Kineococcus sp. NBC_00420: one gene and its partners. The protein of the gene in region 2 interacts with the protein of the main gene of each other region in a pairwise test. Links are inferred from orthologs where the notes say so. Each region holds a gene or a part of one and is shown on either strand. Other genes may lie near its edges.

Region 1 (9,769 bases), 210 kb from region 2 along the record:
CGGAGACGGACAACGCCACGGCCACCGCGCAGCGCGGAGCCCAGAGCTACCGCACCGCCGTGGTCCTCCTCGTGGCCGTGGGCGTCCTCGCCCTCGTCCTCGCCGCGGTCGTCGCCGTCGTCGTGGCCCGCTCCATCGCCGGCCCCCTGGGCCGCGCCCTCACCGTCGTGCGGGGCCTGGCGCAGGGCCGCCTGGACCAGCGGGTGGGCTACAGCGCCAAGGACGAGGTCGGCCAACTGTCCGGGGCCCTCGACGTGACCATGGACCGGCTCACCGAGACGATGCGCCGCATCGCCGGCAACGCCGCGACCCTCGCCGCCTCCAGCGAGGAACTCACCACCGTCGCCACCCAGCTCTCCTCCGGCGCCGAGGAATCCGCCACCCAGACCCAGGTCGTCTCCGCCGCCACCGAAGAGATCTCCGCCAACATCGGCACCGTCGCCGCCGCCGGGGAGGAGATGACCGCCGCGATCCGCGAGATCGCCACCTCCACCGCCGAGGCCTCCTCGGTCTCCGCCGACGCCGTGTCCAGCGCGTCGCAGGCCTCGGAGATCCTGGACCGCCTCTCCGCCTCCTCCCGCGAGATCGGCGACGTCGTCAAGCTCATCACCTCCATCGCCGAGCAGACGAACCTCCTGGCGCTGAACGCCACCATCGAAGCCGCCCGCGCGGGGGAGATGGGCAAGGGCTTCGCCGTCGTCGCCGGGGAGGTGAAGGAACTGGCCCAGCAGACCGCTCGGGCCACCGAGTCCATCACCACCCGGGTGGCGGCCACCCAGGCTGACGCGACCGAGGCCGCGTTCGCCATCGGCGGCATCAGTGAGGTCATCGCCCGCATCGACGGGTTGCAGGCCACCATCGCCGCGGCGGTGGAGGAGCAGTCGGCGACGACGTCGGAGATGGTGCGCAACGTCACCGAGGTCTCCTCGGGGAGTCAGGAGATCGCGTTGAACATCTCCGGCATCGCCGCTGCGGCGGATCAGACCACGGCGGGGGCGACCCACACGGCCACCACCGCGGGGGAGGTCTCGCGCGCCGCCGTCGAGCTCAACGAGCTCGTCGGCTCCTTCACCCTTCCCCGCGTCTGATCCCGCCCGACCCGGGTGACGGACGGGTCCGACAACGCCACGAGGGCGGCCTCCCTGATCGGGAGACCGCCCTCGCGGGTGGTGCAGGTGCTACGGAGTGGCTGGACTCAGAAGTCCATGCCGCCCATGCCGCCGTCGCCACCGGCCGGGGCCGCAGAGGCCTTCTCCGGCTTGTCGGCGATGACGGCTTCGGTGGTGAGGAAGAGCGCCGCGATGGAGGCGGCGTTCTGCAGCGCGGAGCGCGTGACCTTCACCGGGTCGTTGATGCCCGCGTCGAGCAGGTCCACGTACTCGCCGGTCGCGGCGTTGAGGCCGTGTCCGGTGGGCAGGTTGCGGACCTTCTCCGCCACGACGCCGCCCTCGAGGCCGGCGTTGATGGCGATCTGCTTCAGCGGAGCCTCGATCGCGACCTTGACGATGTTCGCCCCGGTCGCCTCGTCGCCGACGAGCTCGAGCTTCTCGAAGGCCAGCACACCGGCCTGGATGAGGGCGACGCCACCACCGGCGACGATGCCCTCTTCGACGGCAGCCTTCGCGTTGCGGACGGCGTCCTCGATGCGGTGCTTGCGTTCCTTGAGCTCGACCTCGGTCGCCGCGCCGGCCTTGATGACGGCCACGCCGCCGGCCAGCTTGGCGAGACGCTCCTGGAGCTTCTCGCGGTCGTAGTCGGAGTCGCTGCGGTCGATCTCGGCGCGGATCTGGCCCACGCGACCGGCGATGGCGTCGGCGTCGCCGGCACCTTCGACGATGGTGGTCTCGTCCTTGGTGACGACGACCTTGCGGGCGCGGCCCAGCAGGTCGAGGTCAGCGGTGTCGAGCTTGAGGCCGACCTCCTCGGAGATGACCTGGCCACCGGTGAGGATGGCGATGTCGCCGAGCATGGCCTTGCGGCGGTCGCCGAAGCCCGGGGCCTTGACGGCGACGGACTTGAAGGTGCCGCGGATCTTGTTCACGACCAGGGTCGCGAGGGCTTCGCCCTCGACGTCCTCGGCCACGATCACGAGCGGCTTGCCCGACTGCATGACCTTCTCCAGCAGCGGGAGCAGGTCCTTCACGGTGGAGATCTTGGAGTTGAGGATGAGGATGTAGGGGTCCTCGAGCTCGGTCTCCTGACGCTCCGCGTCGGTGACGAAGTAGGGCGAGATGTAGCCCTTGTCGAAGCGCATGCCCTCGGTGAGCTCGAGCTCGAGCCCGAAGGTGTTGCTCTCCTCGACGGTGATGACGCCTTCCTTGCCGACCTTGTCGAGCGCCTCGGCGATGAGCTCGCCGATCGAGGCGTCACCGGCGGAGATCCCGGCCGTGGCCGCGATCTGCTCCTTGGTGGTGACTTCCTTGGCGGCGGCGACGAGCTGCTCGGTGACAGCCTCGACAGCCTTCTCGATGCCGCGCTTGAGGCCCATCGGGTTCGCACCCGCAGCCACGTTGCGCAGACCCTCGCGGACGAGCGCCTGGGCGAGGACGGTCGCCGTCGTGGTGCCGTCGCCGGCCACGTCGTCCGTCTTCTTGGCGACTTCCTTGACGAGCTCGGCGCCGATCTTCTCGTACGGGTCCTCGAGCTCGATCTCCTTGGCGATGCTGACACCGTCGTTGGTGATCGTGGGGGCGCCCCACTTCTTCTCAAGGACGACGTTGCGGCCCTTGGGGCCGAGCGTCACCTTGACCGCGTCGGCGAGCTGGTTCATCCCGCGCTCGAGACCACGACGGGCCTCTTCGTCGAAGGCGATGATCTTGCTCATGCCTGGTGTTCCTCCCAGAAGACGGGCGGTGGGCGGTCGGTCGGGTGCCCGCGACGGACGGCCGACCTGAACCGGGGTCACGTCCCCCAGCGCCTGTCGACCTCACCGGACCGGCCAGGGAGCTTCGCTCCCGGGTCGAGTGCAGTTGTCACTCTCGACTCGAGAGTGCCAACGCCAATGTTGGCACTCTCACCCCCCGAGTGCAAACCCCCGGAGGCCTCGGACGGTGCGCGAGTGCGGGCGGGCTGGTGCCCGGCCTCCGGGAGGACCGGGGGCCGGGCACGGTCACGCCGGGGGGCGCCGCGCCGGGTCAGACGGCGCGGACGCTCTCGGCCTGGGGGCCCTTCTGGCCCTGCCCGACCTCGAACTCGACGCGCTGACCCTCCTCGAGGGAGCGGTAGCCGTCGGCCACGATCGCGGAGTAGTGGACGAACACGTCCGCCCCACCGTCGTCGACGGTGATGAAGCCGAAGCCCTTCTCGGAGTTGAACCACTTCACGGTGCCCTGAGCCATTGCCTTCTCCTGGTGGTGCAGCGAGCGGAAGAACGGCGCCGGCGGGCACCGGAGCCGGGTCTCACGCTGCCCGCGGCGACGAGAGCCGAGGGCGACGCCCGACGTGCGCCCCCCGAGAGGACGTGTCCGTCGAACTGATCGACCGGGGCTCAGATTAGTGCGGGGAGGGGCTGGTGGGACAGGGTTCGAGGAACCTCGTCTTCACGAAACGGTCACGTCGTCCTCACCGCGGCAGACACCCGAGAGGCGTCGCTCAGAGCACCCGGCCGGCGACGTCCAGCAGCGGACCGGCCACGGACCGGACCGCGACCGCGAGACCGCCGACGACGAGGGCCGCGACCAGCAACCAGACCAGGACGAGCACGGCGACACCGACCGGTCCCCGACGGGTCCGGTGGGCCCCGCGTCGGGCGAGCAGGTGGGGCGAGCGCCCGCGACGAGCGCTCAGGGCTGCACGCCGAGACGGCGGGCCGAACGGGCGCGCTGACGGCTGGTGCGCATCCGGCGCAGCCGCTTGACCAGCATCGGGTCGTGGGCGAGGGCGGCCGGGGAGTCGATGAGGGCGTTGAGCAGCTGGTAGTAGCGCGTGGGCGAGAGGTCGAAGAGCTCGCGGACGGCCTGTTCCTTGGCGCCGGCGTACTTCCACCACTGCCGCTCGAAGGCCAGGATCTCGGCGTCGCGGCGACTCAGCCCGTCGGGCAGCCCCCCGGGCTGCTCCTCGAGGGACGGGACGTCTCGCTCGATGCGCGCCGATGCGTCGTTCCGCTCCACGTCATGACCCCTCTCACCGCGGCCTCCGGAACCGGGGGCCGGGCAGGAGTCTAAGAGGGCATCACACCCGTGTCGTTCACCTCGGCGGGCGCGTCCGGGCTCGGTACCGTCCCGTGCGTGACTCCCGCCGCAGCGCCCCCACCCGCCCCTTGCTTCCCGCGCACGGACGACGATCCGGCCGGACTCGGCCTCGACGACCTCGACCCGGGCTGGGCCCGCGCCCTGGCGGGGGTGCGCGACGACCTGGTGCGGCTCTCCACCGCGCTGGCCGCCGAACCCGCGCCGTGGCTGCCCGCCCCCGAGAACGTGCTGCGGGCGTTCCGGCAGCCCTTCGACGGCGTCCGGGTGCTCCTGGTCGGGCAGGACCCCTACCCCACCCCCGGACACCCGATCGGGCTGAGCTTCGCCGTCGAGCCGGACGTCCGGCCCCTGCCGCGCAGCCTGGTCAACATCCACAAGGAACTCCTCACCGACACCGGCGTGCAGGCGCCCGGGCACGGCGACCTCTCCTCCTGGTCGCGGGCCGGGGTCCTGTTGCTGAACCGGGTGCTGACGGTGCGCGCGGGCGAGTCCGGGTCGCACCGCAAGCTCGGCTGGCAGGCCGTCACCGACGCGGCCGTCCGGGCCCTGGCCGCGCGGGGCGGACCGCTCGTGGCCCTGCTCTGGGGTCGCGACGCGCAGACGGTCGCTCCCCTGCTGGGCGGGGTGCCGGTCGTCACCGGGGTGCACCCCAGCCCGTTGTCGGCCTCGCGGGGGTTCTTCGGTTCCGCTCCGTTCAGCCGCGTCGACGAACTCCTGCGGGCCGAGGGGGGCGACGGGATCGACTGGCGGCTGACCTGAACCCCGGGGCGTGCGGCAGGATCGCGGCATGACCGCGACGTTGCACAGCACCCCCTTCGGCCGGACGCGACGCGGGGAACCCGTCGAGCGGTGGGAACTGCGCCTGCCCTCCGGGGCGAGCGCCGCCGTCCTGACCCGCGGCGCGACCCTGCAGCAGGTCCGCGTCCCCGACGCCTCCGGCCGGATCGGCGACGTCGTCGTCGCCCTGCCCGACGTCGCGGCCTACGAGGCCGCCGACGGCTACCCCGGTGCCGTCGTCGGACGCGTCGCGAACCGCATCGCCGGCGGACGCTTCCGGGTGGACGGGGTGTCCTTCGCGGTCCCCGTCAACGACGGCACGAACGCTCTGCACGGGGGTTCCGAGGGTTTCGACCAGCGCGTCTGGACCGCCACCGAGGTCTCCGTGGACGGGGTTCCCGGGGTGCGGATGTCGTTGCGCAGCAACGACGGCGACATGGGTTTCCCGGGGGCGCTGGACGCCTGCGTCACCTACTCCCTGCGGGAGGAGGGCGGTTCGGTGTCGTTGCGCCTGGACTACGTCGCGACCGCGGACGCCGCCACCCCGGTGAACCTCACGAACCACGCCTACTTCGCCCTCGACGGCGCGGGCCCGGTCGAGGACCACGTCGTGCGGCTGTCCGCGTCGCGCTACCTGCCGATCGACGCGAACCTCGTCCCGACCGGTGAACTCGCCCCCGTCGAGGGCACCCCGTTCGACTTCTCCACCCCGACCCGCATCGGCGAGCACCTCCGCGATGCGGACGAGCAGCTCCTCACCGCCGGCGGCTACGACCACTGCATGGTGCTGGACGGCCCCGGTTCCCTGCGGCCGGTGGCCACCGTCTCCGGCCCGCGCAGCGGACGTTCGCTCGAGGTCCGCACCGACCTGCCGGGCCTGCAGTTCTACACGGGGAACTTCCTGACCGGCGCGTGGCGGACGATCGAGGGCCGGCCCGTGCGGCAGGGCGACGCCCTCTGCCTGGAGACGCAGTTGCTGCCCGACGCGGTGAACCAGCCGCTGCTCGGGGATTCCGTGCTGCGCCCGGGTGCGGAGTTCACGACGACCACGGAGTACTCCTTCTCCGTGTGAGCACCGCCGTCGCGGACCGGTGGCCCCCTAGAACGAGGCCAGCAGGTCCGCCACCGCCGGTCGTTCGTCGTCGACGAGCGCCAGCAGCACGAGGCGCAGCGGGTCCAGCCCCCGCAACGGCACGAAGGCGATGTCGTCGGAGCGGTGGCCGGCGGCGACGACCTCCGCGGTGATGGCCATCGCCCGTCCGGAGGCGACGAGGGCGAGCATCTCCTCGACGTTCTGGGCGGGCGGACCCACGACCCGGGGGACCGCGCCGGAGGGGCGGGGCTCGACGAGCCACACCTCCCGGTCGTAGCCCGCGTCGACGATGGGCTCGTCGTCGAGGTCGGCGATGTCGATCGAGGTCTCGCCGGCCAGCCGGTGCCCGGCCGCGAACACCGCCACCCGCTGGGTGTCGGCGACGTGCACCGCGCGCACCCGCGCGTCCAGCACCTCGTCCGGGCCGGCGTTGAGGAAGACCACGTCGACCCGGCCGTCGGCGAGGCTCGCGACCTCCTGCCCCCAGGGGACGTGGCGCAGCACGACGTCGAGGTCCGGGCTCTCCTGGGAGGCCTGCACCAGCCGGGTCGAGACCCAGCGCGGGGTCGAGGTGCCGATGCCGACGGCCAGCCGTTCGCGTTCGCCCTCCTCCGCGATGCGCCGCGCGCGCACCAGCGCCCGGTCCAGGAGTTCGGTGATCCGCGTCGCGTCGGCGACCAGCGCCTGCCCGGCGGGAGTCAGCGCGGACCCCTCGCGGGCCACGCCCCGCGCGTCGCGGAGCACCAGCCGGCCCCCGACGAGCTGCTCCGTGCGCGCGATCGCCTGACTCAGCGCGGGCTGGGAGACCTGCAGCGAGACAGCCGCTTCGGTGAAGCTGCGCTCCCGGGACACGGCGAGCAGGTAGCGCAACGAGCGCACGTCGAGCTCGCCGCCGCTGCGTCCTGCACCACGCTGATCCACGGGATGGATGCTCTCAGAAGGAACGCTTGTGCGACACGTGGCACGTTCGCGCCTACGTTGAGCAGGGTGCGTTCCCTGACCGCCCTGCCCAAGGTGCACGTGCACGCCCACCTCGACGGGTCCTACCCGCGCGAGGCCGTGCTGGCCCTCGCCCGCCGCCGTGGCGTCCCGCTCGAGCTGCCCGTGCGGGGCGGTCCCGCCGCCACCGGGGAGGGCTGGTCCGACGTCTGGGCGTTCTTCGAGGCCTACGGCCGGGTGCCCGCCCTGGTGGCGGACCTCGACGACCTGGCCGGCCTGTGCCGCGCGCTCGTCGCCCAGGAGGCGGCCGAGGGCGTGGTCTACCTCGAACCCGCGATCGAACCCCAGCTCTACGCCCCCCGGCTCGGGAGCCTGCGCGAGGTGACCCGGGTCGTCGTCGACGCCCTCGGCGAGGCCGGACGGGAGCACAGCGTCGAGGTCGGCTCGATCCTGACGCTGAACACCGACCAGGACGAGCCGATCGCCGCCGAGCTCGCCGCGGTCGCCGCCGAGTTCGCCGGCCGCGGGGTGACCGCGTTCGGGACGGCCGGGTTCGAGGAACCCTCGGGCCTGCAGCGCTTCACCGGGGCGGCCGCGACGGCCCGGGCAGCGGGCCTGCCGGTCGTCGCGCACGCCGGGCAGACGGGCGGCTGGGAGTGCGTCGCGGAGGCGATCGACGTCCTGGGCGCCACCCGCATCTCCCACGGCGTCCGCTCGGTCGAGAACCCGGCCTTCGTGCGCCGCCTCGCCGACGAGGGCATCGTGCTCGACGTCGCCCCCGTCTCCAACGTGGCGCTCGGCATCGTCCCCACGCTCGCCGCGCACCCCGCCCCGCTCCTGCACGCCGCGGGCGTGGGGATCACCCTCAACGCCGACGACCAGCTCTGGTTCGGTCGTGGCGTCAGCCACCAGTACGCCGTGGCGCGCGAGGTGTGGAAGCTGAGCGACACCGACCTCGCGGCCCTGGCCGGGCACGGTCTGCGGATCGAGGGCATGAGCCCGGCGACCCGGCACCGCCTCGGCGCGGGTCTCCTCGACTGGCTGGAGCGCAGCCCGGCGGGCGTCCCCGCGTGAGGGAACCGCACCACCTGTTGCTGAGCGCCTTCGAGATCAACGGCCCCAACCTCACCAGCCAGGGGTTGTGGGCCCACCCCGAGCAGCACACCGACCGCTACCTCGACCTCGCGCACTGGACGTCGCTGGCCCGGCTCCTCGAGGACGGGGGTTTCGACCTGCTGTTCCTGGCCGACTCCCCCGGCTACCCCGTGCTCGAGGGCCGCACCCCGGCCGTGACCTTCGAGCAGGGGGTCGAGATGCCGACCAACGACCCCCTGCTGCTGGTCCCGGCGATGGCCGCGGTGACGAGCCGGCTCGGGTTCGCGGTGACGTCCTCGACGAGTCTGGAGGGCCCCTACCCGAACGCCCGGCGGTTCGCGACGCTGGACCACCTCACCCGCGGGCGCATCGGCTGGAACGTCGTGACGACGTCGGCGGGGGTGGTCAGCGCGCTGCACGGACGCGAACCGCTGCCCCGCCACGACGAGCGCTACGACATCGCCGACGAGCACCTCGACCTCAGCTACCGGTTGTTCGAGGGCAGCTGGGAGGACGCCGCCGTCCTGCACGACAAGGCGACGCGGCGCTACGCCGACGCGCGTCGCGTCCACGAGGTCCACCACCACGGCCGCTACTTCCACTGCGACGGCTACTTCAAGGTCGAGCCCTCCCCGCAGCGCACCCCCGTCCTCTTCCAGGCCGGCGCCAGCGAACGCGGTCGGGAGTTCGCGGCCACCCACGCCGAGGTGGTGTTCCTGCAGGGCCGCGACGCCGGGACGCTGCGCCGCCAGGTCCTCGACCTGCACGCCCGGGCCGCCCGGCACGGACGCGGCCCGGGGTCGCTGCGCACCCTCGTCGGACTCACGGTCGTGCTGGGGCGCGACCGGGACCACGCCCGCTCCCGCCTCGAGGAGTACCTGTCCTGGGTCGACCCGGAGGCCGCCCGCGCCTACTACGCCTCGATGACCGGCGTCGACCTCGCTGCCCTGGACCCCCGCGGGAACTTCTCCGACGTCCGCACCGAGGGCGGGCGGACCCAGGTGGAGCGCTACCGGGACGAGACGGTGGCCCACGCGCGCGCCGACTTCCTGCGTTTCGGGATGCGGGAGTTCGTGTTCACTGGCACGGCGGGCGACGTGGCCGACGCCATGGAGGCGCTGGTGCGGGAGACGGGGATCGACGGGTTCAACCTCACCCCGTTCGTCGTACCGGGCTCCTACGCGGAGTTCTGCGAGCAGGTCGTCCCCGAACTGCGCCGGCGGGGCACGCTGGCGCCACCACCCGGTCGCGACGCCCCAGGCCGTACGCTGCGGGAGGTGGTCTTCGGTCCGGGCCGCACGAGGCTGCCCGCCGACCACCCCGCGGCCCGGTACCGCCATCCTCCCGAGGAGTCGACGTGAGCGAGATCCCCGCCACCCCCGAGACGAGGGTGGGCGGTGTCGACGTCGAACTGAACGGCATCAACACCGTCGCCGAGTCCGAACGCCACGGCAGGCCACGCGACCTGTTCTGGCCGTGGTTCGCCGCCAACGTGTCCGTCCTGGGAGTCAGCTACGGCTCGTTCGTCCTGGGTTTCGGGATCTCGTTCTGGCAGGCCACGGCCGTCTCGATCGCCGGGGTGTTCCTGTCCTACGTGATCGTCGGCCTCGTCGCGATCGCCGGGAAGCGCGGTTCGGCGCCCACGATGACGTTGTCCCGCGCGGCCTTCGGGGTC
Region 2 (9,757 bases):
CTCGAGGCGGGCCATCCCCGACCCGTCGGGGCCGAGCCCGCGCAGGTAGTCGACGGCGGCGTGCAACCCGACGGCCTGCGCCGTCATCGGGACACCCGCCTCGAACTTCTGCGGGACGGGGGCGAAGGTGGAGCGTTCCATCCGGACCAGTTCGATCATCGACCCGCCGGTGAGGAACGGCGGCATCGCGCCGAGGACCTCGGCCCGGCCCCAGAGGATCCCGATCCCCGACGGCCCGAGCATCTTGTGCCCGGAGAACGCCGCGAGGTCGACCCCGAGCGACGGCAGGTCGACGGGCAGGTGCGGGACGGACTGACAGGCGTCGAGGACGACGAGCGCCCCCACCCGGCGGGCCGCGGCGACGAACGCCTCGATCGGGGCGAGTCCGCCGAGGACGTTGGAGGCGTGCGCGAAGGCGACGACCTTGGTCCGCTCCCCGACCAGCGCGTCGAGGGCGTCGAGGTCGAAGGACCCCCCGTCGGTGACGGGGACCCAGCGCAGCACGGCTCCGGTCCGGGCGCAGAGTTCCTGCCAGGGCACGAGGTTGGCGTGGTGCTCGGCCTCGGTGACGAGGATCTCGTCGCCCTCGGCGAGGACGAACCGCGGATCGACGGCCTGACCGTCGGGGGCGCTGCCGCGGGCGGCGTAGGCCGTCGTGGTGCTGAACGCGTGCGCGATCAGGTTGAGCGACTCGGTGGCGTTCTTGGTGAACACGACCTCGTGGGCGGGGGCACCGACGAAACCCGCGATGGCGGCCCGGGCGGCCTCGAAGTCGTCGGTGGCCTCCTCGGCCAGCTGGTGCGCCCCGCGGTGGACGGCCGCGTTGTGGGTCTCGTAGAAGCGGCGTTCGGCGTCGAGGACGGCCCGCGGTTTCTGCGACGTGGCGCCGGAGTCCAGGTACACCAACGGGTTCCCCGACCGGGTCGAGCGGCCCAGGATCGGGAAGTCCGCCCGCAGCGCGGCCAGTTCGGCGTCGCCGAACGGAGCGGCGAGCAGTTCGGTGGTGCTCACCGGGGATCCTTCTCCCCCGCCGCGACGGGCACGGTGAGGCGGTTCTCGGCGGGCGGCAGCGGGCAGGTGGCGTGGTCGGTGAACGCGCACGGCAGGTTCGTCGCCCGGTTGAAGTCCAGCACGACGTGTCCGTCGGCGCCGGGTTCGGGGACGGAGATCGAACGGGTCGTCCCCGTCGTGCTCACACCGCTGGTCGCATCGGTGAACAGGATGGTCGAACCCTTCGCACTGCGGAAGACCGTGAGTTCCTGGGGGCCGTCGAGCTCGAACCGCACGGTTCCGACGGCCTCGTGGTGGTGCTGCAGCCCTTCGACGACCGCGCCGACGACGACGGCCCGGGACTCCTCGTAGGGCACGAACTGCGCGTCGAGCACGTAGCGGTCCTCGAACTCGAACACGGGGACCCCGGTGAACGCCGCGAGCGTCGGGGACTTCGGGTCGCGGACGCGCAGGGCGTGCATCCCGGTGCGCTGCATGACCTCCACCCGGCGGTCCCCGATCTCGAAGAGGGTCCCCGGAGTCCCCTCGACGGTGTCGATCCGCACGGTCCCCTCGACCGGGGCGCCGTTCACGACGACCCCGTCGGCCGCGGTCGCTGTGAGTCGGACGCCACCCTCGACCGACTCCCAGGTGCCGGGCAGGTCCGCGACGGGACCGGCCTCGCCGACGAGCCAGTGCAGTCCGGTCAGGCTCAGCCAGCCGTGCGGCGCGCTGAGGTCGGCCGTCCGGGTGGCACGCCAGTCGTCCCAGGTCCGGCGGGCGGTGTCGAGGGTGCTGGTCGTCGTGGTCATGGCGGACTCCTCAGGCGGTGGCGCGGACGGCGGGGGCGAGACGGTGCGGGTGCGGCACACCGAGGTGCTCGCGCAGGGTCGAGCCGGTGTAGCCGGTGCGGTAGCTGCCGCGTTCCTGCAGCAGCGGGACGACCTTCTCGACGAACTCGTCGAGACCGGCCGGGGTGAGGCTGGGCACGAGGATGAACCCGTCGCAGGCGTCGGCCTGGACGTAGGTGTCCATCTCCTCCGCGACCTGCGCGGGGGTGCCGACGAACTGCTGGCGGCCGGTGACCTCGACGACGAGTTCCCGGCTGCTCCACCCGTGGGCCGCGGCGAGGTCGCGCCACGTGCGCGCGGTCTCCACCGGGTCCTTCGTCATCCGGGTCCGGCCCTGGGCGATGGTCGAGGTCGTCTCCGGGTCCTGCGCCGGCAACGGTCCCTCGGGGTCGTGGTCGCTCAGGTCGCGGCCCCAGACCTGTTCGAGGAACGCGATCGCCTGCGCCGGCCCGACCTGCTGGAACCGGATCTCCCGGGCGTGCTCGCGGGCCTGCCCGGGGGTGTCGCCGAGGACGAACGTGACCCCGGGGAGGATCTTCAGGTCGTCTCCGGAGCGGCCGTTGCGGACGGCGCGGGAGCGCATGTCGGCGGTGAACCGCTGCCCCGCCTCCAGCGAGCCGTGCATGGTGAAGATGGCGTCGGCGTACGTGGCGCCGAACTCGCGGCCGTCGTCGGAGTCGCCGGCCTGCAGCAGCACCGGGTGACCCTGCGGGCTGCGCGGCAGCGAACCGGTCCCCCGGACCTGGAACTGCGGGCCGCGGTGGTCGACCTCGGAGATCCCCCGGGCGAAGACCCCCGTCTCGGGGTCGGCGACCAGGGAGTCCTCGGCCCAGGAGTCCCAGAACTCCCGCGCGACGTCGAGGACCTCACGGGCCCGGACGTAGCGGTCGGCGTGCGCGAGGTACCCGCCGCGGCGGAAGTTCTCCCCGGTGAACGCGTCGGAACTGGTGACGACGTTCCAGGCCGCGCGCCCACCGGAGAGGTGGTCGAGGGAGGCGAACTGCTTGGCGAGTTCCGCGGCCTCGTTGAAGGTGGCGTTGATCGTCCCGGCCAGCCCAAGGTGGGTCGTGACCGACGCGATCGAGTTCAGGACGGTGAGGGTGTCGGGACGGCCGACGACGTCGAGGTCGTGGATCTTCCCGCGCTGTTCGCGCAGCCGCAGCCCCTCGGCGAGGAAGAAGAAGTCCATCAACCCCCGTTCCGCGGTCCGGGCGAGGTGTTCGAAGGAGGAGAAGTCCACCTGGCTGCCGGAGCGCGGGTCGCGCCACACCGTGGTGTTGTTGACGCCCGGGAAGTGCGCCCCGAGGTGAATCTGGCGAGGGGTCTCACGGGAGGTCTCACGGCGGGTCATCGGACGCCTCCGATCCTGGCGTAGCGGCTGGTGGGGCGGGGCAGGCCGAAGCGTTCGCGCAGCGTGCTGCCCGCGACCGGCGGCCGGGTCAGCGCGGGGACGACCCCGCTGACGACGAGTTCGAGCGTCGCGGGCAGGTCCAGCGGCGCGAGGACGGCGCCGTCGAGGCCGTCGGGCAGCTCGGCCAGGGCCGCGGCGAGGGTGGCGGGAGTGCCGAGGTGGCGCACCGAGCGCGGCGCGGCGCCGGGGTTCAGCTCGTCGAGCCGGCCGGCGACGTCGAGGGCCTCCGTGGCGGTCTGCCGGAGCAGGACCTCCACGTCGAGCAGGACGGTCAGCTCGCGACCGGCCAGGGTCCGCAACCGGTCCGCGGTCTGCGCCGCGGTGCGTTCGTCGCCGGCCTCGATCCGGGCGACGTCGGCGTGCGCGGCGGCCACCGCGAGGGAGTGCTCGTCCCGGACGGGCACCACGACGAGCGGCTGGCCCTGCGGGGAGCGCGGGGTGATCGACGGGCCGCGGACGGAGAACCGCTCCCCCTCGAAGTCGACGTAGTGCAGCTTGTCGCGGTCCACGAACCGGCCGCTGGCGACGTCGCGGACCACCGCGTCGTCCTCCCAGCTGTCCCAGAGCCGACGGACGACCTCGACGGTGTCCGCGGCCTCGCGCCACAGCTCCCCTGGCGGGGCGGTCCCCGTCCGCCCGAAGGTGTCCGCCTCCTCGGCGGTGGTGGAGACCTCGACCTGCCAGCCGGCGCGGCCGAGGCTGGTGAAGTCGAGGGTCGCGACGGCCTTGTTCGTGTGGAACGGCTCGGTGTGGGTCGTCGTGACGACCGGCACGAGACCGACCCGGCGGGTCAGCGGCGCGAGGTGCGCGGCGATCGCGACGGCGTCGAGGCGACCGCGCTGGTCGCGCTCGTCACTGGAGCCGAGGCGGAAGGAGTCGGGGACCACGAGCAGGTCGAGGTCGGCGCGCTCGACGAGCGCGCCGAGGCGGCGCCAGTGGGCGGCGGTGAAGAGCTCGGCCGGGCGCGCGCCGGGCAGGCGCCACGCGGCGGGGTGGCGACCGGCGGCGTCGAGTTCGACGCCCAGGCGCAGTGGCTCTCGGGACATGGCGTACCCCTCCGGGGCTGCTGACGTGACCGGCCGGGTCGCTCGGCTGAGCACCCGGGGGCCGCCGGGTGTTCCCGGCGACGTGCCCTGCGGGTCAGCGACAGGCGGAGGAGCGGGTGCGGCAGAGGTCGACGTGACGACGCTGCACCGCGAAGAAGGGGCGGGCGACCGCGGACGCCGGGGGCGTGCTCACGCTCACCCGGGTGCTCTCCACGGTCCGAGCCTACGGCGCGGCTACCCTGGCGGCCAAGCCGGCCGACGGCCGGTCCGCCGACCGCCCCGCCCGTGAGGACGCACCGCATGACGAGCACGCCCCTGGACGACCCCGCGCAGGACCTCGTCTTCCCGCCGTCGGCGCAGTTCAGCGCCCAGGCCAACGTCGGCGCGGGCGAGTACGAGCGCGCGGCCGCGGACCCCGAGGCGTTCTGGGCCGAACAGGCCCGGCGGCTGCAGTGGGACGAGCCGTTCCACACCGTCTTCGACGGCTCGACGTTGCCGACCGCGCAGTGGTTCACGGGCGGCAGGCTCAACGTCGCGGTGAACTGCGTCGACCGCCACGTCACCGCGGGCCGGGGCGAGAAGGTCGCGTTGCACTGGGAGGGCGAACCCGGGGACTCCCGCACCATCACCTACGCGCAACTGCAGGACGAGGTCTGCCGACTCGCGAACGCGCTGGAGGAAATCGGGATCGGGCACGGCGACCGCGTCGTCCTCTACCTGCCGGTGCTGCCCGAGACGATCGTCACGACCATGGCGTGCGCGCGCATCGGCGCCGTCGTCAGCCTGGTGTTCGGGGGTTTCTCCGCCGAGGCGCTGCGGTTCCGGGTGGAGGACACCGGCGCGAAGCTCCTGGTCTGCACCGACGGGCAGTTCCGGCGGGGTAGCGCCGTCGCGGTGAAGGGAGCCGCGGACGCGGCCGTCGAGGGGCTCGACCACGTCGAGCACGTCCTCGTGCTGCGCCGCACCGGGGAGGCGACGCCGGACGTCCCCTGGACGGAGGGCCGCGACGTCTGGTGGCACGAGCTCGTCGACCGTCAGCCCGTCGAGCACGTCGCGCCGAGCTTCGACAGCGAGAACCCGCTGTTCATCATCTACACCTCGGGGACCACGGGGCGGCCCAAGGGGTTGGTGCACACCAGCGGCGGGTACCTCACCCACACCTCCTGGTCGCACTGGGCGGTGTTCGACGTCAAGGACGACGACGTCTACTGGTGCCAGGCGGACCTCGCCTGGGTCACCGCGCACAGCTACGAGATGTACGGCCCGCTGTCCAACGGGACCACCCAGGTCATCTACGAGGGCTCACCGCTGACCCCGCACCCCGGTCGCCACTTCGAGGTCATCGAGAAGTACGGCGTGACGATCTACTACACCGCCCCCACCCTGGTGCGGACGTTCATGAAGCACGGTCCGGAACTGCCCGCGGGCTTCGACCTGTCGTCGTTGCGGCTGCTGGGTTCCGTGGGTGAGGCCATCAACCCCGAGGCGTGGACGTGGTTGCACCGCAACGTGGGTGGTGGACGCTGCCCCATCGTCGACACGTGGTGGCAGTCCGAGACCGGGGCGGCCGTCGTCGCCCCGCTGCCCGGCGTCACCCCGCTGAAACCGGGTTCCGGGACGATCCCGCTGCCCGGGTTCTCCGCGACCGTCGTCGACGAGGCGGGTGACGAGGTCGCCCCGGGCGAGCAGGGCGTCCTGGTCATCACGAAACCCTGGCCCGGGATGGCCCGGACGGTGTGGCGCGACCACGCGCGGTTCGTCACGAGCTACTGGGAGCCCTACGCCGCGCAGGGCTGGTACCTGGCCGGGGACGCCGCGACCAAGGACGCCGACGGCTACATCTGGATCGGCGGCCGCATCGACGACGTCCTGAACGTCTCGGGTCACCGGCTCTCCAGCATCGAACTCGAGTCGGCCCTCGTGTCGCACCCGCGGGTGGCCGAGGCCGCCGTCGTCGGGGCACCGGACGAGACGACGGGTCAGCGGATCGTGGCGTTCGTCATCCTCCGCGGCACGGGCCCCTCCGACGGGGTCGGCGCGGAACTGCGGGAACACGTCGCGCGCGCCGTCGGGGCGATCGCGAAACCCCGCGACGTCGTCGTCGTGCCGGACCTGCCGAAGACCCGGTCGGGGAAGATCATGCGCCGGCTGATGGCCGACATGACCGCCGGTCGCTCCGGCGGGGACGTGACGTCGCTGCAGGACGAGACCGCCCTCGCCGCGGTCGAGACGGCGTGGGCGCAGTACGTGCGCTCCCGTCCCTGACCTTCCCGGTCCGCGATCGTGCAGGTCTTCCCCGCGAGATCGCGGACCGGGCGGGTGGTCAGGCGGGTTCGCCGATGCTGCCGGCCTCGGCGGCCGCCGCGAGGTCCATCCAGCTGACCTCCCAGACGTGACCGTCGGGGTCGCGGAAGCTGGTGCCGTACATGAAGCCGAGGTCCGTGGCCGGGCCGTAGACGGACCCGCCGTTCGCCAGCGCCTTGGCCACGAGGTCGTCGCACTCCTGGCGGGAGTCGGCCGAGAGCGCGAGCATGTACTCGGTCGTCCCTGCGGGGGCGGACTCCGAGTGCAGGAAGTCCTTCCAGCGCGAGGGCTCGTGGACGAGGACGAAGATGTTCTCCTCGATCACGATGCAGGCCGTGTCGTCGCTCTCGAACTGCGGGTTCGGCGCGAACCCGAGCGCGGAGAAGAAGGCCTTGGAGGCCTCCTTGCTCGCGACCGGCACGTTGAGGAAGGCCATGCGCATGAGTGCTCCCGGGGTCTGAGGCCGTCTGTCCGGCCTTCTCGATCCTTCGACCTCAGACTGCCCGAGAACTCATCGCCGTGTCAGAGGTTCGGGAACCAGAGGCCGATCTCGCGGGCCGCGGACTCCGGGGCGTCGGACCCGTGGACGAGGTTCTGCTGGACCTTCAGGCCCCAGTCCCGGCCCAGGTCGCCACGGATGGTGCCCGGCGCGGCGGTCGTCGGGTCGGTGGTGCCGGCCAGCGAGCGGAAGCCCTCGATGACGCGGTGGCCCTCGACGACCGCGGCGAGCACCGGGCCGGAGAGCATGAACTCCACGAGCGGTTCGTAGAACGGCTTGCCCTGGTGCTCCTCGTAGTGACCGGCGAGGAGTTCCGGGGTCGCGGTCCGCAGTTCGACGGCGACCAGGGTGTAGCCCTTGGCCTCGATGCGCCGCAGCACCTCCCCGGAGAGGTTGCGCCGCACGCCGTCGGGCTTCACGAGGACGAGGGTCCGCTGCAGGTTCGTTTCAGTCGCCACGGCAACGACCCTAGTGGACCGACCCATCCGGGCGGCCGACGGCTCCGAACCAGGACCGTGGACTGTCCGGCCACCCTGGTCGTGGTCCCGGCTCACGGGCGGAGCGCCGTGATCGGGTCGCTCCGGCGCGTCCTGGCCGCGGCCCCCGTCGAGGTGCTCGTGGTGCTCGAGGAGGACGACCACGCGGTCACCGACCTGGTCGAGGAGTTCGCCCGCAGCCACCTCGAGGTGCACCTGCTGCACCGGCGCCGCGGGAAGGGGGTGGGCACGCCCCAGCGGGAGGGACTCCTCTGGGGTCTCGAACGCGGCTACCAGGTCCTCGTGACGATGGACCTGGCCCACCCCGCCGAGCGGCTCCCGGCGGTGCTCGCCGCGCTGGAGGACGCCGACCTCGTGCTCGGCTCCCGCCACCTCGCCGCCCCCACCACCCTCGCCGTGGCCGACGACCACCGGCTGGGTCCGCTGGTGTCACGCGCGGGGAACGCGTGCCTCGCCGCAGTCCTGCGACTCCCGGTGCGCGACGTCACCACGGGGTTCCGCGGGTTCCGCCGCGAGGTCCTGCTCGGCATCGGGATCAGCGCCCTCACCTCGCGGGGCTCCTCCTTCCGCATCGACACCACCCACCGGGCCCACCAGGGCGGGTACCGGCTGGTCGAGGTCCCCGTGGTCGTCCCCGGCGAGCGCGGCGCCACCGCGGCCGGTGTCCGGGAGGTGCTGACGACGGCGATGACGACGGCGATGACACGACTGCGCGCCAAGCCGTGCCGACGTGGCCCGGTCCGGCTCCCGGAGCGCTCGACGCGGGTCGGTGGTCTGCGCTGAACTGAGGACGTGTACCGCGAACGTGCGTCGCTGGTCCCCGGCGCCCGGGTCTGGTCGAGCAGCGCCGCCGACCGTTCGAGCGGACTCGTGCTGCCCGACGGCTGCATCGACCTGCTCTGGCGGGCGGAGGGAGGCGACGGCGAACTGCTGGTCGCCGGCCCGGACACCCGGGCCCAGACGGTGGAAGGGGACCCGGCGGTGCGCTGGACGGGACTGCGCTTCGCCCCCGGCCACGCACCGTCGTTCCTCGGCGTGCCGGGCGACGCGCTGCGCGACGCGCGGGTCCCCCTCGCCGACCTCTGGGGTCCCGTGCGAGCACGGGACCTCGTCGAGCGGGTCGCGCGCGCCGTCCACGCGGGGGCGGCGCTGGAGGAGATCGCGGCGCAGGCTCCCCCGCGCGACCCCGCCACGGTCGCGACGGTCCAGCTGCTGGCGGGCGGGGGCAGCGTCGCCGAGGTCGCCGACGCGCTGGGCCTCGGGGTGCGCACGCTGCACCGGCGCAGCCTCGCCGCCTTCGGCTACCCGCCCCAGGTGCTCGCGCGGGTCCTGCGCCTGCAGCACGCGGTGGCGGGGTTGCGCTCGGGGCTCAGCGCGTCCCGGGTCGCGCAGGAGGCCGGGTTCGCCGACCAGGCGCACCTCGCGCGCGAGGTCCGGGCCTTCACGGGGACCTCGCCGCGGTCGTTTCAGCCCAGGGCGGCGAACAGGTCGACCGAGCCGCCGTCGGGGTCGAGGACCACGGCGTAGCGCTGGCCCCACACCGCGTCGAAGGGGGCCAGGTGCGCCGGCGCCCCCGCGGCCGTGAGGTCCGCGAACACCTGGTCGACGCCCGCGGGGCTGGCGCAGTCGAAGGCGAGGGCACCGCGGTTCCCACCCCGGGCGGGCTCGAAGCCGGGGTCGAAGGACCGCAGGACCTCCTCGGTGTCCCAGGCCAACCGCAGACCACCCGGCAGGGTGACCTCGACGTGCGGTTCGGCGTCCGCCGTCGCGGGCAGGTCGAGACCGAGCCGGCGGTAGAAGGCCAGCGCGCGGGCCATGTCGGCGACGACGAGGCCGACGAGGTCGAGCCGGGGGACGACGATCGGTGTGCTCATGGCGACGAACCTGCTGCACGCCGAGCGGGGTGTCTTGAACGGATCGGACACGGTGCCAGGATGTGGGCCCCGTTGCGAGGAAGGGATCCGCTGTGCCGCTGCGTCACGACCGTGAGGACACCACCGCCCAGGAGGAGGCGCTGCGCGCCGCCCGCGACGAGGCCGCGACGGTGATGGCCGAGCTCGCCGCCGAGGCGAGGTCGCTCGGCAAGGCCTACGCCGGCCGCTCCGCCCGGATCCCCGACGGGTCCGCGCTGGCCGGGCTGATCGACGCCGCCCGCCGTG
Region 3 (9,569 bases), 270 kb from region 2 along the record:
CAGGTCCAGGACACCGTCGGCGGCAGGCTCCGGGCCAGCACCGCCCGCACGAGGTCGACGTCCTGGGCCGTCCCGGGGGCGGCCACCGAGCCGACGACGTCACCGGCGAGCAGGACCCGTTGCGCGCCGGCGGCGACCACGCGGCGGAGTTCGCCCGCGAGGTGCTCCGCGGAGGAGGGGCGGGCCGCGCTCACCGACGTGCCCGAGACCACCGCGACGCGAGTGGTCCGGGGGCCCGTGGCCGCCGGCGGTCCGAGCGACGGGTCCGGTGCACCCGATCCGGTGGTGGCGACCGGCGGCACCGTGGCCTGCAGGGCCGCGACGTCGAGCGATCCCGCCCGGCGCGCGGCCACCGAGGTCTGGGCGAGGTAGATCCGTTCCAGGGCGACCGAGCGGGCTCCTGCCGGGACCGCGACGCGCACGGTCCGCCAGCCGGTGAAGTCCACGCGGGAGGCGAAGGTGACCGGGCGGAGGGCACCGTCGACGACGAGCTGCCCGCGCAGCCAGCCGCCCTGCCCGTCCCCCCTGACCTGCAGGACGACCTCGCGACCGCCGCTCGGCAGCGGCAGCGGGGCCCGCCCCACCAGGGCCGCCGTGCTCGTGCCCGCCGGCTGTCCGGTGAAGTCGTAGTCCAGGCGCAGCGCCGCCGCGACGCCCGGGAGGTCGGGGACGTCGACCCGGCGCAGCGAGGCGGTCGCCCGGGTCGCGCTCGGCGTCCAGCCCGCGGGGTCGTCGAGCGCGTCCAGCAGGACGGGACGGGTGCCGACCGCGACCGTCGCGGTCGAGGTGAGCCCCGCGGCGCTCAGCCGCAGGTCGACGCTCGCGGGGCCGGCGGCCAGGGCCGTCAGCCGCAGCCGCCCGTCGGGGAGGGGCTCGGCCCGCAGCGCGGCGGGGTCGGTGGCGACGGTGACGTCGGCGGCGCTGAGCGGCGCCGAGCGACCTTCCGCGTCGCGGCCCACGAGGGTCACGTCGGCGACGACCCCGGGGCCGTCGAGGACCGTCGGCGTCTCGAGGTCCACCCGGCGCAGGGGGTTCAGGACCTCGACGTCGAGGGACCCGATCGCGCCGCCGAGGGAGGCGTGCAGGGAGGACAGGCCCGGTGCGGTGCCGCGGACCCGGGCCCCCTCGACCGTGGCGACCGCGCCGTCCGTGCTGGTCAGCACCGGGGTCCCGGGCACGGGGGCGCCCGTGGAGTTCACCGGGACCGCCGCCACGAGACCGGTCAGACCGGGGAACAGGCGGGTCGGGGACCCGTTGCCGCGCAGCACGACCGAGGCGGCGACGGAGGACGCCGCGGCCGGGACCAGGCCGATGGCGTTCGCGACGGGACGTGCGGCGCCGTCGGAGGGGACGGCCACCTCGCTGACTCCCGCCTCGCCCGGTCGGCGGGCGACGAGCTGGGCGGAACCGCCGCCGTCGAGCATGACGGCACCGCGGGCGCCGGCCTGGACCATCCGCTGCGCGGTCTCGACGGCGGTCACCCCGCGCGAGCGGGAGGTGCCGCCGTCGATGGTCAGGAGCAGCAGGTCCCCGCCCGCGCTCCACCCGATCGCGGTCCGGGCGCGCAGGGCCGCCCAGGTCGGGTCCGTCGTGTCGATCGCCGCGACCGCCCCGTCGCGCACGAGTTCGAGGCGGGCGCCGAGGGCGAACCCGCGGGAGCCGGGGGTGAGCGCGTCGTCGCGGACCTGCAGGTCGGTCGTGGCGGGGGTGCCGAGCGTGGTCGCGGCCAGGGCGGTGGCGACCGTGCCGGTGGCGACGAGGACGAACCCGTCCCCCGGGACGGGCGTCGGGCCGGGGGAACGGACCGCGCTGATCCGACCCGAGCGGACCTCCAGCTCGATCCCGGTGGGCGCGGTGAGGGCGCGGTCGCCGCTGCCCCAGGCCGGGGTGAAGAGGGCGAGGGAGTCGGCCGGGACGGTCCGGGTCCCGAGCGCGGCCAGCGGGAGGCTCCGGCCGCCGAGCGATGCGCTGCCCTGCAGCAGGACCTGTCCGAGGCGGCCGACCCAGCCGCTCGCGCCGGCGTCGACGCCGACCGCGGTCTGCGGCTGGGCGTCGGCCTTGAGCGGGGTGCCGTCGAGGACCACGGGTCCGTCCGGCGTGCCGGTGCGGTCGATGTCGAAGAAGTCGCCGTTGACGGCGGCGACCGCGCCGGCGGCGGTGGCGAGGTCGCCGGGGGTCCGGGGGGAGGAGAGGTCCTGCTGGAGCAACCGCGGCGTGGTGGTGGAGCCCGTGCTCAGGCGCAGCAGGGAGCTGCGGACGGGGCCGGTGGCGTCGAGGGTCGTGCGGCGTTCGAGGCTCACCCCGGGGGCGATGCTCTGCTGCTCCGCCGAGACCTCGACGGAGTCGACGGGGTCGAGGGGGTCGGCGAGCGCCGGTGCGGCGGCCGCGGTGGTGAGCAGAGCGCCGAGGAGGGTGGTGCACATCCCGAGGGCGACGGTGCGGAGGGCGCGCATCGCCTCACCGTAGTTGGGAGGTCACTCTCTGTGGTGCCAGTCGGCGAGCTTCCCGTGCCGGCTGATCGCCTGCAGCCGTTCCTCCACCGCGGAGCGTTCGGCGGTCGCGGTGACCACCAGCAGGTCGTCACCGTGACGCAGGACGGTGCGCGGCTGGGGCACGAAGGTCGCGCCGTCCCGCGCGACCAGGCTGACGTTGGCCCCGCGCGGCAGCCGCAGCTCGAACACCTCCACGCCGTGCAGCCGCGACGCCGGCCCGACCCGGACCTGCACCACGTCCGCGGACAGGGTGCCCAGCGGCGACACCTCGACGTCGAGGTCCTGCGTGGGGGTGGCGGAGATCAGCCCGAGCCGCCGGGCCAGGGGAGCCAGCGTCGGGGCCTGGACCAGGGTGAAGACGACCACCAGGACGAGCACGAGGTCGAACAGCCGCTCGGAGCCGGGGATGCCGGCGACCACGGGCACCGTCGCCAGCACGACCGGGACGGCCCCGCGCAGACCCGCCCAGGACAGGAACACCAGGTCCGGCCGGGGCATCCGGAACCCGACGAGGCTGACCAGGACCGACAGCGGGCGCGCGAACAACGTCAGGACGAGCCCGACGAGCAGGGCGTCGACGAGGGCTCCGGGGAGCCGGGAGGGGCTGGCCAGCAGGCCGAGCATGACGAACAACCCGATCTGGGCCAGCCACCCGAAGGCCTCGGCGAAACCCCGGGTCGCGTGCCGGTGCGGCAGGCGCGCGTTGCCCAGCACCAGACCGCACAGGTAGGTGGCGAGGAACCCCGAGGCGTGCAGCACGTCGGCCACCGCGAAGGCCAGGACGGTGAGGGCCAGGACCGCGACGGGGTACAACCCGGAACTCGGCAACGCGGTGCGCCGCAGCAACAGCGCCCCCGCGGCCCCGATGCCGACCCCGAGCAGGGTGCCGAGGGCGAGTTCGAGGACCGCCTCGCCGGCGAAGAACCACCAGGCGTGCTCGTTGTGTCCGCCCGCGACCTCGGTGAGGGCCAGCACGGCGATGACGACGGGGGCGTCGTTGAGTCCCGACTCGGCCTCGAGCAGCCCGGACAGCCTGCGCGGCAACGGCACCGATCGCAGCACCGAGAACACGGCGGCCGCGTCGGTGGAGGACACGACGGCGCCGATGAGGAACGACACCGGCCAGGTCGTGTGCAGCAGCAGGTGCGCCCCGCAGCCGACGACCCCGATCGAGACGAGCGTCCCTCCCGTCGCCAGCACCCCGGCGGGGGCGATGACGCCGCGGATCGTCGACCACCGCGTCGTCAGCCCGCCTTCGGCCAGGATCAGGACGAGGGCCCCGTAGCCGAGGACCTGGGCGATCTTCGCGTCCGCGAAGGGGATCCCCAACCCGTCCTCGCCGAGCACCAGCCCGAGGGCGAGGTAGAGGAGGAGGGAGGGGAGCCCGGTCCGGGCGGCGAGCCGGACGGCGAGGACGGCGAGGAGGAGGACCCCGGAGGACAGCAGCAGGATGCGACTGAACTCATCCAGGGTCATGCGGCACCGTAGCGCGTCGGTCGCGGCACGGGGCGGTGTCGGCGGGTGGTGATCAGCTGGTGGTGCTCGGTTCCCGGTCGCCGGTCAGGTCGACCCAGGTCGGCCAGCCCTTGCCCCAGTCGCCACGTTCGTTCCACAGCGGCCGCCAGGTCTCGCCACGGCGCAGGACGACCTCGCCGACGGAGCGCAGCGCGACCCCCGCGGTCAGCAGTCCGACGCCGGCCCTGGCGCGCCCCGGCGTCCAGTGCTTGATCGCGTACTCGGCCTTGCCGCGCAGCAGGAGTCGCTGCTTGGCGGTCTTGGTCGAGGACGACTTCCCGCCGGCGTGGACGACGACGGCCGCGGGGGTGATGGCCGGGTGGAAACCGGCGTCGGCCGCGCGCCGGTTGAGGTCGGCGTCCTCGCCGTACATGAAGAACTTCTCGTCGAAACCGCCCAGGGCGCGCCAGGTCTCCGTCGTCGCCATGAGGAAGGCGCCGCTGATGATGTCGACGTCGCGGACGCTGTCGCGGTCCCAGTGGCCCATCGACTCGGGGTCGAAGAGCGAGCTGCGCTTGAACGCCGTCGAGAGCCCGGTGGCGTAGCAGAACCAGCTCCAGAGCGAGGGTTGCGCGAAGCAGCTCGTGAGCGAGACGGAACCGTCGGGGTAGAGGACGCGGCCGCCGACGATCCCGCGGGTGGGGTCCTCGTCGAGGAACGCGAGCAGGGCGTCCACGGCCCCCGGCTTGATCATCGCGTCCGGGTTCATCAGCAGCACCGTCCGGCCGGTGGCCATCTCGGCGGCGCGGTTCACCCCCACGGCGAAGCCGAGGTTGTCGGGGGAGAAGTGCGTGCGCAGCTCGGGGGTGGTCTCCGCGCGCTCGCGCAGCAGCTGCTTCGTCTCCTCGCCCGAGGCGTTGTCGAAGGCGATGACCTCGAAGGAGGCCCGCGGCCTGGACTCGCCCGTGAGGGAGTCCAGGCACTGGGCGATCCACTCGGGGGCGTTGTAGGTGATCACCAGGATCGACACGTCCACACTCATGGCCAGGCGCTCCTCTTGACGTTCCGTATCGGTCTGGTCACCGTCGACGCGCGCACAGTGAACCACGAACCGCTCCGGGGTCGGGAGTCTCAGGCCGCCAACCACAACCAGCGGGACGGGGTGACGACGGCCTGGACGAGCCGGTCGTGGGGGAGCACGGGCAGCGGGCTGACCGCGGCGTCGAGCAGTTCGTCGTCGTGCACGACGGCCAGCACCGGCACTCGCGCCGGCACCCGCGCCAGCGCCCGGTCGTAGCTGCCCCCGCCCTGCCCGAGCCGGCGGCCGGCGGTGTCGACGGCGAGCGCCGGGACGACGACGAGGTCCACGGAGGCGACGGCGTGCGGGCCGAGAGGACCCAGCGGAGCGGGGGCTCCGCGACGCGGCGCGCGCAGTTCCCAGTCGAGGTCGCCGTCCTCGAGCAGGACGGGCAGCAGGACCTCGACGTCGTGGCGCCGCAGTTCGGCGAGCAGGGTCCTCGTTCCGGGTTCACCGGTCGTCGAGGAGTAGCAGGCGATGCGGCGGGCGCCGGCCAGCAGCGGGCAGCCGGCGAGGACGCGGGCGACCGCCGTGTCGAGGCTGCGGGTGGTGTCGGCGTCCCGTTCGCGACGGCGGGACCGGATCCCGTGGCGCAGTCGGCGTTTGCGGGCCTCGACCTCGAGGACGTCCACGGTGACGGACAACGAGTCGACGGTCACCTCGTCGCTGGTGTCGGGTGTGGTGGGCACGGCGGCTCCTGGTTCGCACGGACGGCACGACGATTGTTTCGTCGGGTCGTCCTCCCCCCGAGTTTGCCCCGCCGCGGGCCAGAAGGGAATGCGGCGCGCGTCGTCCCCCGACGGCCCATCACCACAGCACGCAGTGCACGACCCGGGACGGGCGGTAGCCTCCGGGCCATGACTGAACGCGACGAGCGTCCCGGCCGCACGGTACGCAAGGCCGTGATCCCCGCCGCCGGGCAGGGAACGCGCTTCCTGCCGGCCACCAAGGCGATGCCCAAGGAGATGCTGCCGGTGGTCGACACCCCGGCCATCCAGTACATCGTCGAGGAGGCCGTGCGCGCGGGCCTCACGGACGTGCTGATGATCACGGGCCGCAACAAGCGGTCCCTGGAGGACCACTTCGACCGCAACGTCGAGCTCGAGGTCGGCCTCCAGGCCAAGGGCGACCAGGCCAAGCTGGCCCGGGTGCAGGAGTCCACCGACCTCGCCCAGGTGCACTACGTGCGCCAGGGCGACCCGAAGGGCCTGGGGCACGCCGTGCTCGTCGCCGAGCAGCACGTGGGTGACGAACCGTTCGTGGTCCTGCTCGGCGACGACATCGTCGACGCCCGGGACCCGTTGCTGGACATCATGATCAAGGTCCGCGAGGAGCGTGGCGGCAGCGTCGTCGCCTTCATGGAGGTGCCCCACGACCAGATCCACCTCTACGGCTGCGCGGTCGCCGAACCGACCGACACCGAGGACGTCGTGAAGGTGTCCGGGCTCGTCGAGAAGCCGAAGACGGAGGAGGCCCCCAGCGACCTCGCCATCATCGGCCGCTACCTGCTGGACCCGGCCGTCTTCGCGGTCCTGCGCGAGACCGCGCCCGGCAAGGGCGGCGAGATCCAGCTGACCGACGCCCTGCAGGTCCTGGCCCAGGGCGAGGGGCCCGGTTACGGCGTGCACGGGGTCGTCTTCCGCGGCCGTCGCTACGACACCGGCGACAAGCTCGACTACATCAAGGCCGTCGTCCGGCTGGCGAGCGAGCGCAAGGACATCGGGGCGGACCTGCGTGAGTGGCTCGGCGAGTACGTCGCGTCGGGTGCGGGGGCCAGCACCTCAGCGTGACAACCTGTCGCAGGTGAGTGTCGAGACCCTGACCACCGTCGCGGCGCACCGGGCGGCGTGCCTGGACCTGGTGCGGCCGTTGCCGCCGCTGGACCTGGCGCTGCGCGACGCCCTCGGCTGCGTGCTGGCCGAGGACGTCGTCAGCCCGCGGCCGCTGCCCGCCTTCGACAACTCCGGCATGGACGGCTACGCCGTGCGCCTGCGCGACGTCGCGGGCGCGACCGAGGAGACCCCGGTGGGTCTTCCAGTGGTCTCCGACATCGCGGCCGGCCGGGCCGACGCCGTGCGCCTGACGAGCGGGACGACCGCCCGGATCATGACCGGGGCACCCGTCCCCGCGGGCACCGAGGCGATCGTGCCGGTGGAGTGGACCGACCGCGGCGTCAGCCAGGTGCTGATCCGCCAGGTGCCCGTGATGGGCCAGCACATCCGTCGCGCCGGCGAGGACGTCGTCGCCGGGACGCTCGTCCTGGAGGCCGGGACGCGACTGGAACCCCGCCACATCGGCGTCCTCGCCGCGCTCGGGCGGGCCCGGGTGCGCGTGCGCCCGCGGCCGCGGGTGGTGGTCGTCTCGACCGGGACCGAGGTCGTGGAACCCGGTACGGCGCTGGCCCGCGGGCAGTTGCACGACGCCAACGGCTACCTGCTGACCGCGGCGGCCGAGGAGGTGGGCGCGCTGGCCTTCCGGGTCGGGGTCGTCTCCGACGACGCCCGCGAACTGGCCTCCGTCCTCGACGACCAGCTCGTGCGCGCCGACGTGATCGTCACCTCCGGCGGGGTCAGCGAAGGCGCCTACGACACGGTCAAGGAGGTGCTCTCCGGTCCGGGGGAGCACTCCGTCCGCTTCGACCGGGTCGGCATGCAGCCCGGGATGCCGCAGGGCTGCGGGACGCTCGGCGAGAACGCCGTCCCCGTCTTCACCCTGCCCGGCAACCCGGTCAGCTCCTTCGTCTCCTTCGAGGTGTTCGTCCGTCCTGCGTTGCGGCGCATGCTGGGAGCCGAGGGGCCCGACCACGAGCGGCCCCACGTGCGGGCCGTGGCCGGGGCGCGCTGGACCTCGCCCCCGGGCAAGGAGCAGTACGTGCGCGCGGCCTGGACCCGCGACGCCGAGGGGCGCTTCGTGGTCGAGCCCGTCTCCGGCCACGGCTCGCACCTGGTGACCGGGCTGGCCCGGGCGACGTGCCTCGTCGTCGTCCCGGTCGGCACCTCCGTCGTCGAGGTCGGTGACGAGGTCGAGTGCGTCCTCCTCGGCCCGTTGCCCGGAGCGCCCGAGGCGCCGGGAAGGATGTCCTGATGGACCGTCTCACCCACCTCGACGACGCGGGGCACGCGCGCATGGTCGACGTCTCCGCCAAACCCGTCACGGCCCGCGAGGCCCGCGCCGAAGGGTTCGTCCGCTGCTCGCAGGCCGTGCTCGACCTCATCGCCGAGGGCGGTCTGCCCAAGGGCGACGCCCTGGCCGTCGCCCGGATCGCGGGACTCCAAGCGGCCAAACGCACCCCCGAACTCATCCCGTTGGCGCATCCTGTTGCCGTGCACGCGGTCGAGGTCGACATCACCCCTCGGTCGGACGGGGTGCGGATCACCGCCGCCGTGCGGACCGCGGACCGGACGGGGATCGAGATGGAAGCGCTGACCTGCGTGGTCGTCGCGGGGCTGACGTTCGTGGACATGGTCAAGGCCGTCGACCGGCGGACCGTCCTCGACGGCGTCCGGGTCACCGCCAAGAGCGGTGGACGGTCGGGGGACTGGAGCGTCGATGACTGAGGCCAGGGCACTCGTCGTCACCGTCTCCAACCGCGCCTCGGCCGGGGTCTACTCCGACCGGTCCGGCCCGATCGTCGTCGAGGGGTTGCGGGAGAGCGGGTTCCTCGTCGACGGGCCGCTCGTCGTCCCCGACGGCGACCCCGTCGAGGAGGCGCTGCGGGACGCGGTGGCCGCCGGGTACGACGTCGTCGTCACCAACGGCGGGACGGGGCTGAGCCCGCTCGACCTCACGCCCGAACGGACGCGACGTGTCCTGGACTACGAGGTTCCCGGTGTGCCGGAAGCGATCCGGGCTTACGGGGTGGCCCACGGGATCGCGACCTCGGTGCTGTCGCGGGGGATCGCGGGCGTCGCCGGCCGGACGTTCGTGGTGAACCTGCCCGGTTCGCCCGGCGGCTGCAAGGACGGTGTCGCGGTGCTGCAGGGTTTCCTCGTCCACGCCGTCGACCAGTTGCACGGTGGGGACCACACCCCTCCCGGCGGGACCCGGTGACCCCGACCTGGCCCGTCGAACTGCGCGAGGGGTCCGTCCGCCTGCGGCCGCTGCGCCGCGGTGACGCCTCGACGTGGCGCCGGGTCCGCGCCGCGAACGCCTCCTGGTTGCGGCCCTGGGAGGCCACGAGCCCTGAGGGCAGCGGACCGGCGCCGACGTTCCCGCAGATGGTCCGGGGTTTCTCCCGCGAGGCCCGCGCCGGACGGATGCTGCCCTTCGTCGTGGAACTCGACGGGAACCTCGTCGGTCAGATCACCGTCTCCGGGATCACCTGGGGGTCGCTGCGTTCCGCCCACGTCGGGTACTGGATCGACCAGCGCGTCGCGGGGCGCGGAACCATCCCGATCGCCCTCGCCCTGGTCGGGGACCACTGCTTCAGAGCCCTTCGGCTGCACCGGATCGAGGTGAACATCCGGCCCGAGAACGCGGCGTCGCTGCGGGTAGCGGAGAAGCTCGGGATGCGCGACGAGGGACTACGCAAGGCGTTCCTGCAC

What was found.
Region 1: the proteins of ndk (region 2) and OG218_RS21150 interact in binary tests that used the Escherichia coli proteins (3 or more experiments, as listed by UniProt). The link is inferred for Kineococcus sp. NBC_00420 from one-to-one orthologs.
Region 3: the proteins of ndk (region 2) and OG218_RS20860 interact in binary tests that used the Escherichia coli proteins (3 or more experiments, as listed by UniProt). The link is inferred for Kineococcus sp. NBC_00420 from one-to-one orthologs.

The regions. Positions count from the first base shown.
Region 1 is NZ_CP107930.1:4,281,174-4,290,942, reverse strand. Bases 3,128-6,087 are described here. They hold OG218_RS21150 (uracil-DNA glycosylase), read left to right. Parts: upstream 3,128-4,226; coding sequence 4,227-4,949; downstream 4,950-6,087. Other genes in these bases: OG218_RS21140 (LysR family transcriptional regulator), read right to left, coding at 6,067-6,087; OG218_RS21145 (aldose epimerase family protein), read left to right, coding at 4,978-6,039; OG218_RS21155 (DUF3263 domain-containing protein), read right to left, coding at 3,783-4,082; OG218_RS21160 (cold-shock protein), read right to left, coding at 3,135-3,338. In the rest of the region: OG218_RS21170 (methyl-accepting chemotaxis protein), read left to right, coding at 1-1,088; groL (chaperonin GroEL), read right to left, coding at 1,196-2,824; more of OG218_RS21140, read right to left, coding at 6,088-6,981; add (adenosine deaminase), read left to right, coding at 7,048-8,073; OG218_RS21130 (NtaA/DmoA family FMN-dependent monooxygenase), read left to right, coding at 8,070-9,455; OG218_RS21125 (purine-cytosine permease family protein), read left to right, coding at 9,452-9,769. UniProt on the Escherichia coli protein: Excises uracil residues from the DNA which can arise as a result of misincorporation of dUMP residues by DNA polymerase or due to deamination of cytosine.
Region 2 is NZ_CP107930.1:4,493,294-4,503,050, reverse strand. What follows is about bases 5,843-8,790. They hold ndk (nucleoside-diphosphate kinase), read right to left. Parts: upstream 7,560-8,790; coding sequence 7,125-7,559; downstream 5,843-7,124. Other genes in these bases: OG218_RS22075 (helix-turn-helix domain-containing protein), read left to right, coding at 8,391-8,790; OG218_RS22080 (glycosyltransferase), read left to right, coding at 7,617-8,381; OG218_RS22090 (VOC family protein), read right to left, coding at 6,622-7,044; acs (acetate--CoA ligase), read left to right, coding at 5,843-6,563. Outside these bases: OG218_RS22115 (SufS family cysteine desulfurase), read right to left, coding at 1-1,011; OG218_RS22110 (DUF1684 domain-containing protein), read right to left, coding at 1,008-1,802; OG218_RS22105 (NtaA/DmoA family FMN-dependent monooxygenase), read right to left, coding at 1,813-3,192; OG218_RS22100 (LLM class flavin-dependent oxidoreductase), read right to left, coding at 3,189-4,298; more of acs, read left to right, coding at 4,599-5,842; more of OG218_RS22075, read left to right, coding at 8,791-9,125; OG218_RS22070 (VOC family protein), read right to left, coding at 9,065-9,472; OG218_RS22065 (hypothetical protein), read left to right, coding at 9,565-9,757. UniProt on the Escherichia coli protein: Major role in the synthesis of nucleoside triphosphates other than ATP. The ATP gamma phosphate is transferred to the NDP beta phosphate via a ping-pong mechanism, using a phosphorylated active-site intermediate.
Region 3 is NZ_CP107930.1:4,223,484-4,233,052, forward strand. The notes cover bases 3,897-6,656. They hold OG218_RS20860 (5-formyltetrahydrofolate cyclo-ligase), read right to left. Parts: upstream 5,715-6,656; coding sequence 5,079-5,714; downstream 3,897-5,078. Other genes in these bases: OG218_RS20850 (potassium/proton antiporter), read right to left, coding at 3,897-3,968; OG218_RS20855 (glycosyltransferase family 2 protein), read right to left, coding at 4,021-4,989; galU (UTP--glucose-1-phosphate uridylyltransferase GalU), read left to right, coding at 5,883-6,656. Outside these bases: OG218_RS20845 (phosphodiester glycosidase family protein), read right to left, coding at 1-2,453; more of OG218_RS20850, read right to left, coding at 2,475-3,896; more of galU, read left to right, coding at 6,657-6,815; molybdotransferase-like divisome protein Glp, read left to right, coding at 6,829-8,109; cyclic pyranopterin monophosphate synthase MoaC, read left to right, coding at 8,109-8,582; OG218_RS20880 (MogA/MoaB family molybdenum cofactor biosynthesis protein), read left to right, coding at 8,575-9,075; OG218_RS20885 (GNAT family N-acetyltransferase), read left to right, coding at 9,072-9,569. UniProt on the Escherichia coli protein: Involved in the removal of 5-formyltetrahydrofolate.